Regions from separate parts of the Alcanivorax sp. HI0007 genome, predicted to be linked through region 1. Evidence: predicted binding sites of a transcription regulator. Region 1 holds the regulator's gene; the other holds the start of a gene.
The links. The regulator sigma-54, encoded in region 1, starts transcription at its own class of promoters, with help from an activator protein. The targets are predictions, from matches to a motif close to TGGCACNNNNNTTGCTNT.

Region 2: the regulator sigma-54 is predicted to act here: its motif matches at 2,113-2,130, upstream of A3714_RS05035 (TorF family putative porin).

What each region holds. Positions count from the first base shown of each region.
Region 1 covers NZ_LWEJ01000171.1:52,227-56,358, forward strand. Annotated here, with positions in the region: gene lptC (LPS export ABC transporter periplasmic protein LptC) at 1-178, shown strand, start outside; gene lptA (lipopolysaccharide transport periplasmic protein LptA) at 153-719, shown strand; gene lptB (LPS export ABC transporter ATP-binding protein) at 716-1,441, shown strand; gene A3714_RS09575 (RNA polymerase factor sigma-54) at 1,705-3,171, shown strand; gene hpf (ribosome hibernation-promoting factor, HPF/YfiA family) at 3,210-3,509, shown strand; gene ptsN (PTS IIA-like nitrogen regulatory protein PtsN) at 3,526-3,999, shown strand; gene rapZ (RNase adapter RapZ) at 4,103-4,132, shown strand, end outside.
Region 2 covers NZ_LWEJ01000085.1:94,738-98,869, reverse strand. Annotated here, with positions in the region: gene A3714_RS05040 (endonuclease/exonuclease/phosphatase family protein) at 275-1,213, shown strand; gene A3714_RS05035 (TorF family putative porin) at 1,364-2,038, opposite strand; gene A3714_RS05030 (hypothetical protein) at 2,256-2,726, opposite strand; gene A3714_RS05025 (M14 family zinc carboxypeptidase) at 2,857-3,903, opposite strand.

The DNA.
Region 1 (4,132 bases):
GGATACCCAGGAGCTGCGCTTTTACAGCGACACCAACATCGCCAGCTCTCCCGACAATGTGGACCTGGAATTTGAATCCGGCACCACCCGCGCGGGAGCGCTGGAGGCCGATCTCGACAAGGGCATCCTGACCCTTGAAAAAGGAGTAAAGAGTGAGTTTGACGCACCGGCTTCTTAGAACCATCGCCCTTGCCGCTGCCCTGCCGGTGACGGCGTTGGCGGCGCCTGGGCAAATGCCCGTGTCTGTCACCGCTGATTCCGGGCGCTTTGAGCAGGACGCTGGCAGCGGCCTGTATCGCGGCAATGTGGAGCTGATACAGGGCAAGCGCAAACTGTTTGCCGATGAAATGCGCCTGTTTACCCGTAATGGCGAACTGACTCGCGTGGAGGCCTCAGGCACCCCGGTACGCATGCAAGAAGGCAAGGACCTGCAGGCCCACGCCAACAACCTGGTCTACGACATCCGCAAACGCACCCTGGTGCTCACCGGTGATGCCTACATTGAACATCTTGGCAACACTTTCGAGGGCGCCCGGGTGGAATACAGCCTGGACTCCAAGCGAGTCGACGCCAGCAGTGAAGGCGACAAGCGAGTGAGACTGGTGATCCCCGCCGAGAACCAGACACCTGGCACCGAACAAGCCCCACCGGCAGACGACAATGCAAACGGCGAGGCGCCTGTGGCGCCCTCCCCCGAGGCGGAGCCAAACACCCCATGAGCCATTTACGCGCCCATCACCTGGCAAAAAGCTACAAGGGCCGCCGGGTCATCGAAGATGTGTCCCTGGACGTGGAAGCCGGCCAGATCGTCGGCCTGCTTGGGCCCAACGGCGCCGGCAAGACCACCTGCTTCTACATGATCGTAGGCCTGGTGGAAGCCGATGCCGGGCGCATCGACATCAACGACGCGGACATCACCCATCTGCCCATGCATGGTCGCGCCCAGCGCGGCATCGGCTACCTGCCCCAGGAAGCCAGCATCTTCCGCCGCCTGACCGTGGAAGAGAACATCATGGCGATCCTGGAAACCCGCAAGGATCTCAGCAAGGCGGAACGTCACGAGCGCATGGAAAGCCTGCTCAAGGAATTCCATATCACCCACATTCGCGATTCCCTGGGCATGAGCCTGTCCGGCGGCGAACGGCGCCGGGCGGAAATTGCCCGCGGCCTGGCCACGGACCCGGATTTCATTCTGCTGGATGAGCCTTTCGCCGGCGTGGACCCGATTTCCGTGAACGACATCAAGGGCATCATTCGCCACCTGAAAGAGCGCGGTATTGGTGTACTGATCACTGACCACAACGTGCGTGAAACGCTGGATATCTGCGATACCGCCTACATCGTCAGCGCCGGCCATATCATCGCCTCCGGCGATGCAGACACCATTCTGGGCAACCAACAGGTGCGGGATGTGTACTTGGGTGCCGACTTTAGACTGTAAACAAATTGACAGTTGATAGAGGACAGTTGACAGCTGTCGCGGGAAATCCTGTCTTCATCTGCAATGTATGAGGCCGCGTTTAAAGCTTGGGCGCGGCCTCAAATGGTTTTCTGAACCAAGAGCCTTTATCGCGTAGCTGTCAACTGTCCACTATCAACTGTCAACTCCGCTCCATAGCACAGAACCACCATTGGCACAAATATTGCTTGCCTCATAGATAGGCTGTTATTCTCGGGTTTTGGGGACCAATCAGCCTGAGCAGTATGAAGCCAAGCCTACAACTACAAATCGGCCAGCAGCTGACCATGACACCGCAGCTGCAGCAGGCCATTCGCCTTTTGCAGCTGTCCACGCTGGACCTGCGCCAAGAAATTCAGCAGGCAGTAGAAAGCAATCCGTTGCTGGAGCTGGCTGACGATTTTGGCGACGAATCCCTGCCTGACACTGACGAAGAGCGTCAGGACGAGCAGGAGCTGGATACCGAACGGGAAGATGCCCTGGAAGAGTTCGTGGACGACGAACCGGGCATTGAAACGGAATGGGACGATGTCTATTCCGGCCAGACCAGCAGCGCCTCCACCGCCCTTCCCGACGATGCCGACGACTGGCAGCAACGCCATAGTGTGGCCGGCAACCTGCAGGACCACCTGCTCTGGCAACTGAACCTGACTCCCATGAGCGATGTGGACCGCATTATCGCCATGACCATCATCGAATCCCTGGACGATCGCGGCTACCTGACCGTGTCCGTGGACGACATCGTGGCGATGATGAATGCTCAGGAGGACCTGCTCACCGAAGGCGATGAACTGGAAGCCGATGAGGTACTGGCGGTGCAGCATCGCCTGCAGCAATTTGATCCGGTGGGCGTGGCCAGTCTCGATCTGGCCGACTGCCTGCGCGTGCAGCTGCGCCAACTGCCCTCGGACACACCCTTCCTGGAGTATGCCCTGGCCCTGCTGGGGCATCTGGAGCTACTGGAAAAACACGACTATGCCGCCCTGCGGCGGGTCCTGCAGATCAGCGAGGAAAATCTGCTTGATGCCCTCTCCCTGCTGCGCACTCTGGATCCTGCCCCCGGTGAGCAGATCGGGGAAAGCCAGGTGGATTACGCGGTCCCGGACGTGATCGTGCGCCAGCACCAGGGCCACTGGCAGGTGAGCCTGAACGAGGAGGTGCTGCCCAAGGTCAACCTGCAGCAGCAGTACGCCGCCATGGCCCGCAAAGCCGGGGGAGAGGATGGTCAGTACCTGCGCAACTGCGTGCAGGAGGCCAAGTGGTTCATCAAGAGCCTGCAAAGCCGCCACGACACCCTGTTGAAGGTGGCCACCCGTATTGTTGAAGTCCAGCAAGACTTCTTCGATTATGGGGAGGAGGCCATGAAACCCCTGGTTCTGGCCGACATTGCCGATGCCGTCGAGATGCACGAATCGACCATTAGTCGGGTCACCAACCAGAAATACATGATGACACCCCGCGGCGTCTTTGAGCTGAAATATTTCTTCTCAAGTCACGTGGGAACAGACGGCGGCGGTGAGTGTTCCTCCACCGCTATTCGTGCCATTATTAAGAAGCTGGTCGCTGCCGAGAATCCCCGCAAGCCGCTCAGCGACAACAAGCTGGCAAGCTTGCTGAATGAGCAGGGAATCAACGTGGCGCGCCGGACAGTCGCCAAGTACAGAGAGGCGATGAGAATACCGTCATCCAGCGCCCGCAAGCGTTTGGTGTAGGCGCCGGGACGGCCCAAGAGCAGGTAAAGGAGCCAGACATGCAAATTAATATCAGCGGTCATCACCTGGAAATTACCGACGCTTTGCGAGCCTATGTGGGAGACAAGTTTTCCCGTCTTGAACGGCATTTCGACCAGATTACCAGTGTCCAGGTGATTCTTTCCCCGGAACCCAAGACCCACAAGGCGGAATCCACTATCCATATCTCCGGGGCTGACGTCTTCGCCACCGCTGAGGCAGTGGACATGTACGCTGCCATCGACAAGCTGACGGACAAGCTCGACCGCCAGATTCTCAAACACAAGGAAAAGGCCGTCAGCCACAAGCACGGCCACTGACCCCAAAGCGACAATTATGCGAGTTCGCGAACTACTCACCGAAGCACGCACCCATAATCAGGTGCAGGCCAGCAGCAAGAAACAGCTGCTGGACCAGGTTGCGCAGCTGGCTGCGGCCGGCTGCGACAGCCTCAACGAACAGGAGGTCTTCGACGCCCTGGTAGCCCGGGAAAAGCTGGGCTCCACGGGCATCGGCGAAGGCATCGCCATTCCTCACTGTCGTCTCGGTCACTGCCAGCAACCCATCGGGCTGCTGCTGAAACTGTCCACTCCCATCGATTTTGATGCCGTTGACGGTCGCCCCGTGGATCTTGTGTTTGTGTTGCTTGTTCCCCAGGAAAACCCGGAACAGCACCTGAAAACCCTCAGCCACCTGGCCTCCCTGTTCAACGACGACGACTACCGTGCCGAGCTGCGACTCAGCAAGGACAATCACCACCTGTATCACACTGCCGTGGAATCCGAAGCGGAGCTGCGACTGGCATCATGACATTACCCATCAAGCTTTCGGGCATTATGCGTCAGAGCCACCGCCCCTCCTCTGCTGACCGTGGATGCCTGCGTGTGGTGTATGGCAGAGGCGCGGTGCAGCCATGAAACTCACCATCATCAGCGGCCGCTCC
Region 2 (4,132 bases), on a different contig from region 1:
ACGGCAGTGTTGCAAAACGTAGGGTGTCACTGAGCCTGGGGCGAACTGCACCGATTCGGCGTTTGATGGTGCAGTTCGCCCCAGGCTCAGTGGCACCCTACGCTATAGGGGGCGGTCAGGGGTTTACAGTCGGGGCCCTGTTATCCGGAAGAAATTCCGGGGCAAGCCAGTGCCAAAATGACAGAGATCCCCCTGCAGCGGTCGGTCCTCTTTCCTACCCATGTTTGAGACTTCGCCTCTGCTGTGCTTTGCCGACACCTCATAAACTGCGTCAATGCGCTATTTACTGATCGTCTACCTGCTTCTTGTTCCTGTGAGCCTGTGGGCAGATTGTCGAGGCCTGGCTCCCGCCCGTGGTGTACCCGCCCCGGCAGAAAATGAATGGAACCTGGCGACGCTGAACCTGTGGCGGCTTCGTGATATCCGCAAAGACAGCCATCTGGATAAACCGCTTTCTTCTGCTGTGCTGGAGAGGCGATTAGAGGCGCTGGCAGATTTCATCGCCGGCCCTTTGCGGGCGCCCCATATGCTGGCTGTTCAGGAAGTGGAAAACCGTCAATTACTGGCGGCGCTGGTAGAGCGACTTGCCGGGTACGGTTGGCGATACCGCGTCGTTCTGAAAGAGGGCAATGATCCCTCCGGCATGGATGTGGGCCTGCTCTATCGTCAGCCGGTGCAGATTGCCTCGGCGGAAAGCCTGTTTGTGGAGCAGGACTTTTACGGCCACGCACTGTTTTCCCGTCCGCCCTTGCACGTGACGGTGCATGCACCTCGGCAGTTGCAGCTGGTTGTGGTGCACCTGCGCAGTGCGCGAGGTCTGCAAAAAGCGCAGGTCCAGGAAAAAAGGCAGAGCCAGGCGGCGTTGCTGGCCAACTGGGTCACTAAGCAGGATGGACCGCTCATTGTCGCCGGTGACTTCAACAGCACCTGGGATGCCGGGCGGCTCTCTGCCAGCTATGCGCGTTTTGCGGAATCCGGTCTGTTCAATCTGTGGCAGCTTATGCCGGAACCGGAGCGCTACAGCTTTCGTTATCGTTGCCGGCCACAGGCGCTGGACCATATCTGGGTGTCACGGGCGGCGAAAAAGGCAGTCTCCAGAACGGCGGTAACCCGGGGTAATGCGGGTCGCTATCACAGCTTGTACGGCAGTCAGGGCGTGACGCCAGTGTCTGATCATGATGCGGTGGTCGTGTACTTTACTGGAGGGAGATAAAAGGGCAGGTCTGGCGTGTTGCCTGGAGCGTGGCGGATGTTCCGTGGAAACGAAAAAGACGCCGCGGGGTTGCTTGCGTGTTTGCGAGGACCAGGGAGAGCCCCGCGGCGTTAAACAGTGGGCGGCATGCGCCGCCCGTGTTCTTGGTGCTTACAGTGCGAACTCGTAGGAAACGCTCATCACCAGATCGTCGTCGTAGGTGTCGTCTTCTTCCTGATCAACGATCTTGGACAGGGTGAAGGTGAACTGATCGGTAACGGCGTAGCTCAGATCCAAGTGAGTGTAGTCACTGTCGTCAGCTTCAAAGTCATAGAAGCCCACGGTGGCGGAGTACTTGTCGTAGCCGTAACCCACAGCGAAGTAGTCACTTTCGTAATCTTCATCGCCACCCTTGCCGGAATTACCCACACCGATGAAGGCATCAGCGCTCAGGCCGGCAAAGCCAACGCCCAGGTGAACTTCCTGGAAGTCAGCGCCGGATGCAGGGTTGTCGCCTGCGGTGCCGCCAGCGGTGTAGTTGTAGTCGATGTAGCTGATGTCGTAGCTCAGACCTTCGAACTCACCACCGAAACCGGCGTACAGGTCGTACTCGGTGTCGTCGGTTTCAGAAGAGGCCCAGGCACCAGCGTACAGACCGGACGTGTGGGAGTAGTCAACGCTACCGTATACCGCAGCACCGTCAGTCAGCTGCTGACCACGCCACAAGTACTGGCTGGACGCACCCAGGGTACCACTGACTTCAGCAGCAGCGATGGCCGGAGCCAGGCTGGCAGCGACGATGGAAGCGGCCAAAACGGTTTTCTTCAGACCAAATACGTTTTTCATGTGCAACCCTCTTAACAAGTCTAATTCGTTCAATGTGCGCTGGTGACGCACCGCCTTTTCGGCTCGCATTAGATATTGCAGAGAGCGTGCCAACTATTTTTTGTTGATAAAAAACAGTGGCTTGATGATTGTTGGGGGGAAAAAAGCGGGTTTCACAAAGGGGAAACAGAGAATGCGGTGCGCGAAATTGGTGCCGCGCACCGCATTGGTGCGCCCGTTATGGGCACTGCCAGTCAGTTTGCACCGCATCGACGCTGTTGCCAGCGGCATCCTTTAATGACAGACCGCACTGACCCTTGTCGTAGACAAAGTGCGCCTGGTACTCGCCACCGGCCTGGGGAGAAAACTGCAGGGCGACACGACAGCGGTCCCGGCTGTTGTCCGCCTGGCGTCGATTGTAGATCACGCCAATGCGGGTGGCGGGGGCCGCGTCGACCGTTGTTGTGACCTCCGGGCTTTTCTTCATGGTTTCCAGCAGTTCGTCCAGTGCACCACCGCTGATCGGGCTTTGCGACAGGGCATAGTCGGTGGATTGGAAGCCCTTGCCGGGCACACAGACGACGGGCTGGGCGGCGGTATCGTTGCTGGTGAAGGTAACCTGGGCGGTCTCGCCAGTGGTGGGTTCCTGGTAATTGAGATGCTGACAGCCGGCCAGCAGGGCCAGAGGGGCGAAAATCAGGGCTTTCATGATGTGTCCTTATCAGGGCGTTTGGCAAAGTGTATGTCAGCCGGACGGCAGACCCAATGGGGTTTCTGTTGCAAGGTCGGGGCCATGAATTGCCAGCGAGCCCGGCGAGGGGGCAACAGTAACGATGGGATCAGTGTGTGTCACCGAACCAGTGGCTGATCGCCTCCCGGGTCAGTGCAGGTTTTTCCCGGTTGGAGGGTAACCAGTTGCCGGCGTTGGCGGTCATGGCGGTGAGAAACTCGAACAGGGGCAGGTGCTGGCGCAGTACCCGGTGGTGCCGGTGGCCGATGACCGGGTTGAAATAGCCAAAGAAATCCAGCATCTGCCGGGGATTCTTGCGCACCCAGAGCCAGGAGCCCATTTCCAGGGTAAAGGGCAGGAAGGTGTGTTGCGGTGCCCGATCCTGGGCATCGTCGTAGAGATAATCCCAGAGATCGCCATGGGTGGTGTAGTTCACCGACTGGGGCTCGATCAGGTAGGGGTGATGATGGGGATAGGTGTCTTCGAAGTGTTGTTTGAGCCGGTACACCTCACCGATGTGGGGAATAGGGCGATGACTGCGGGCGTAGCAGCACCAGATACGGTCCCGACGACCAAAGCCGCTGTGGCAATCCACGCTCATGGCAAAGGGAGCTGGCATCAGTTTTTCCCGAACCACGCGCACCAACGCCTGGGCTTCCGCTTCCATGGGGGCACCACTTTTTCCCCGATACCAGGGCAGGTGTCGACTAATGCGGTGGCCGCCCACCAGAAAAGGCACCCGGCCCATGGCATCGATGGGCGCGTTGCGCATCAGGTCCACGCCATTGGGGTTGCTGCGGGTGCGCTTCCAGATGCCACCCGGGTTGATCATGGGCATGAATACCAGACGCACCTGCTCCAGCCGGCGATGGAGCTGATCGTCCCACTGCAAACGATGAATCAGGCTGTGCAACCAGGACATCAGCACCTGGCTGCCGATCCGCTCCACCCCATGCACACCGCCAAAAAAACCGATCACCGGCACGCCGGGGGAGGTGCTGCCCATTTCGATCACCCGCACCGGCAAGGACAACTCACCCATGGGCACCTCATGAACCGTGGACACCCGCAGGTGGCGTTCACCATGACGAATCAGGGCATCCAGATGCAGAAGCTCTGGCAGATGGCGTTGCAGCAGGTAGAGGGTGTCTTCCATAGGCGGGGGCGGGGACTGGCAAAGAGAATTACACAGGGTAACGACGGCAGATAACAGGAATGTGACGATGCCTTGCCTGCATGTTATCACCTGGGTATCTACGCTACGGAGCCGCTGTAGGAGCGGATCTTGAGCCGCGAACCTCGCGAAGCGAGGAAATCGACCGAAGGGCGATCAGGGATTTCCGGGCTCGACAGGTGTCTTTAGAAGGAGCCGGTGGTTACCTGGT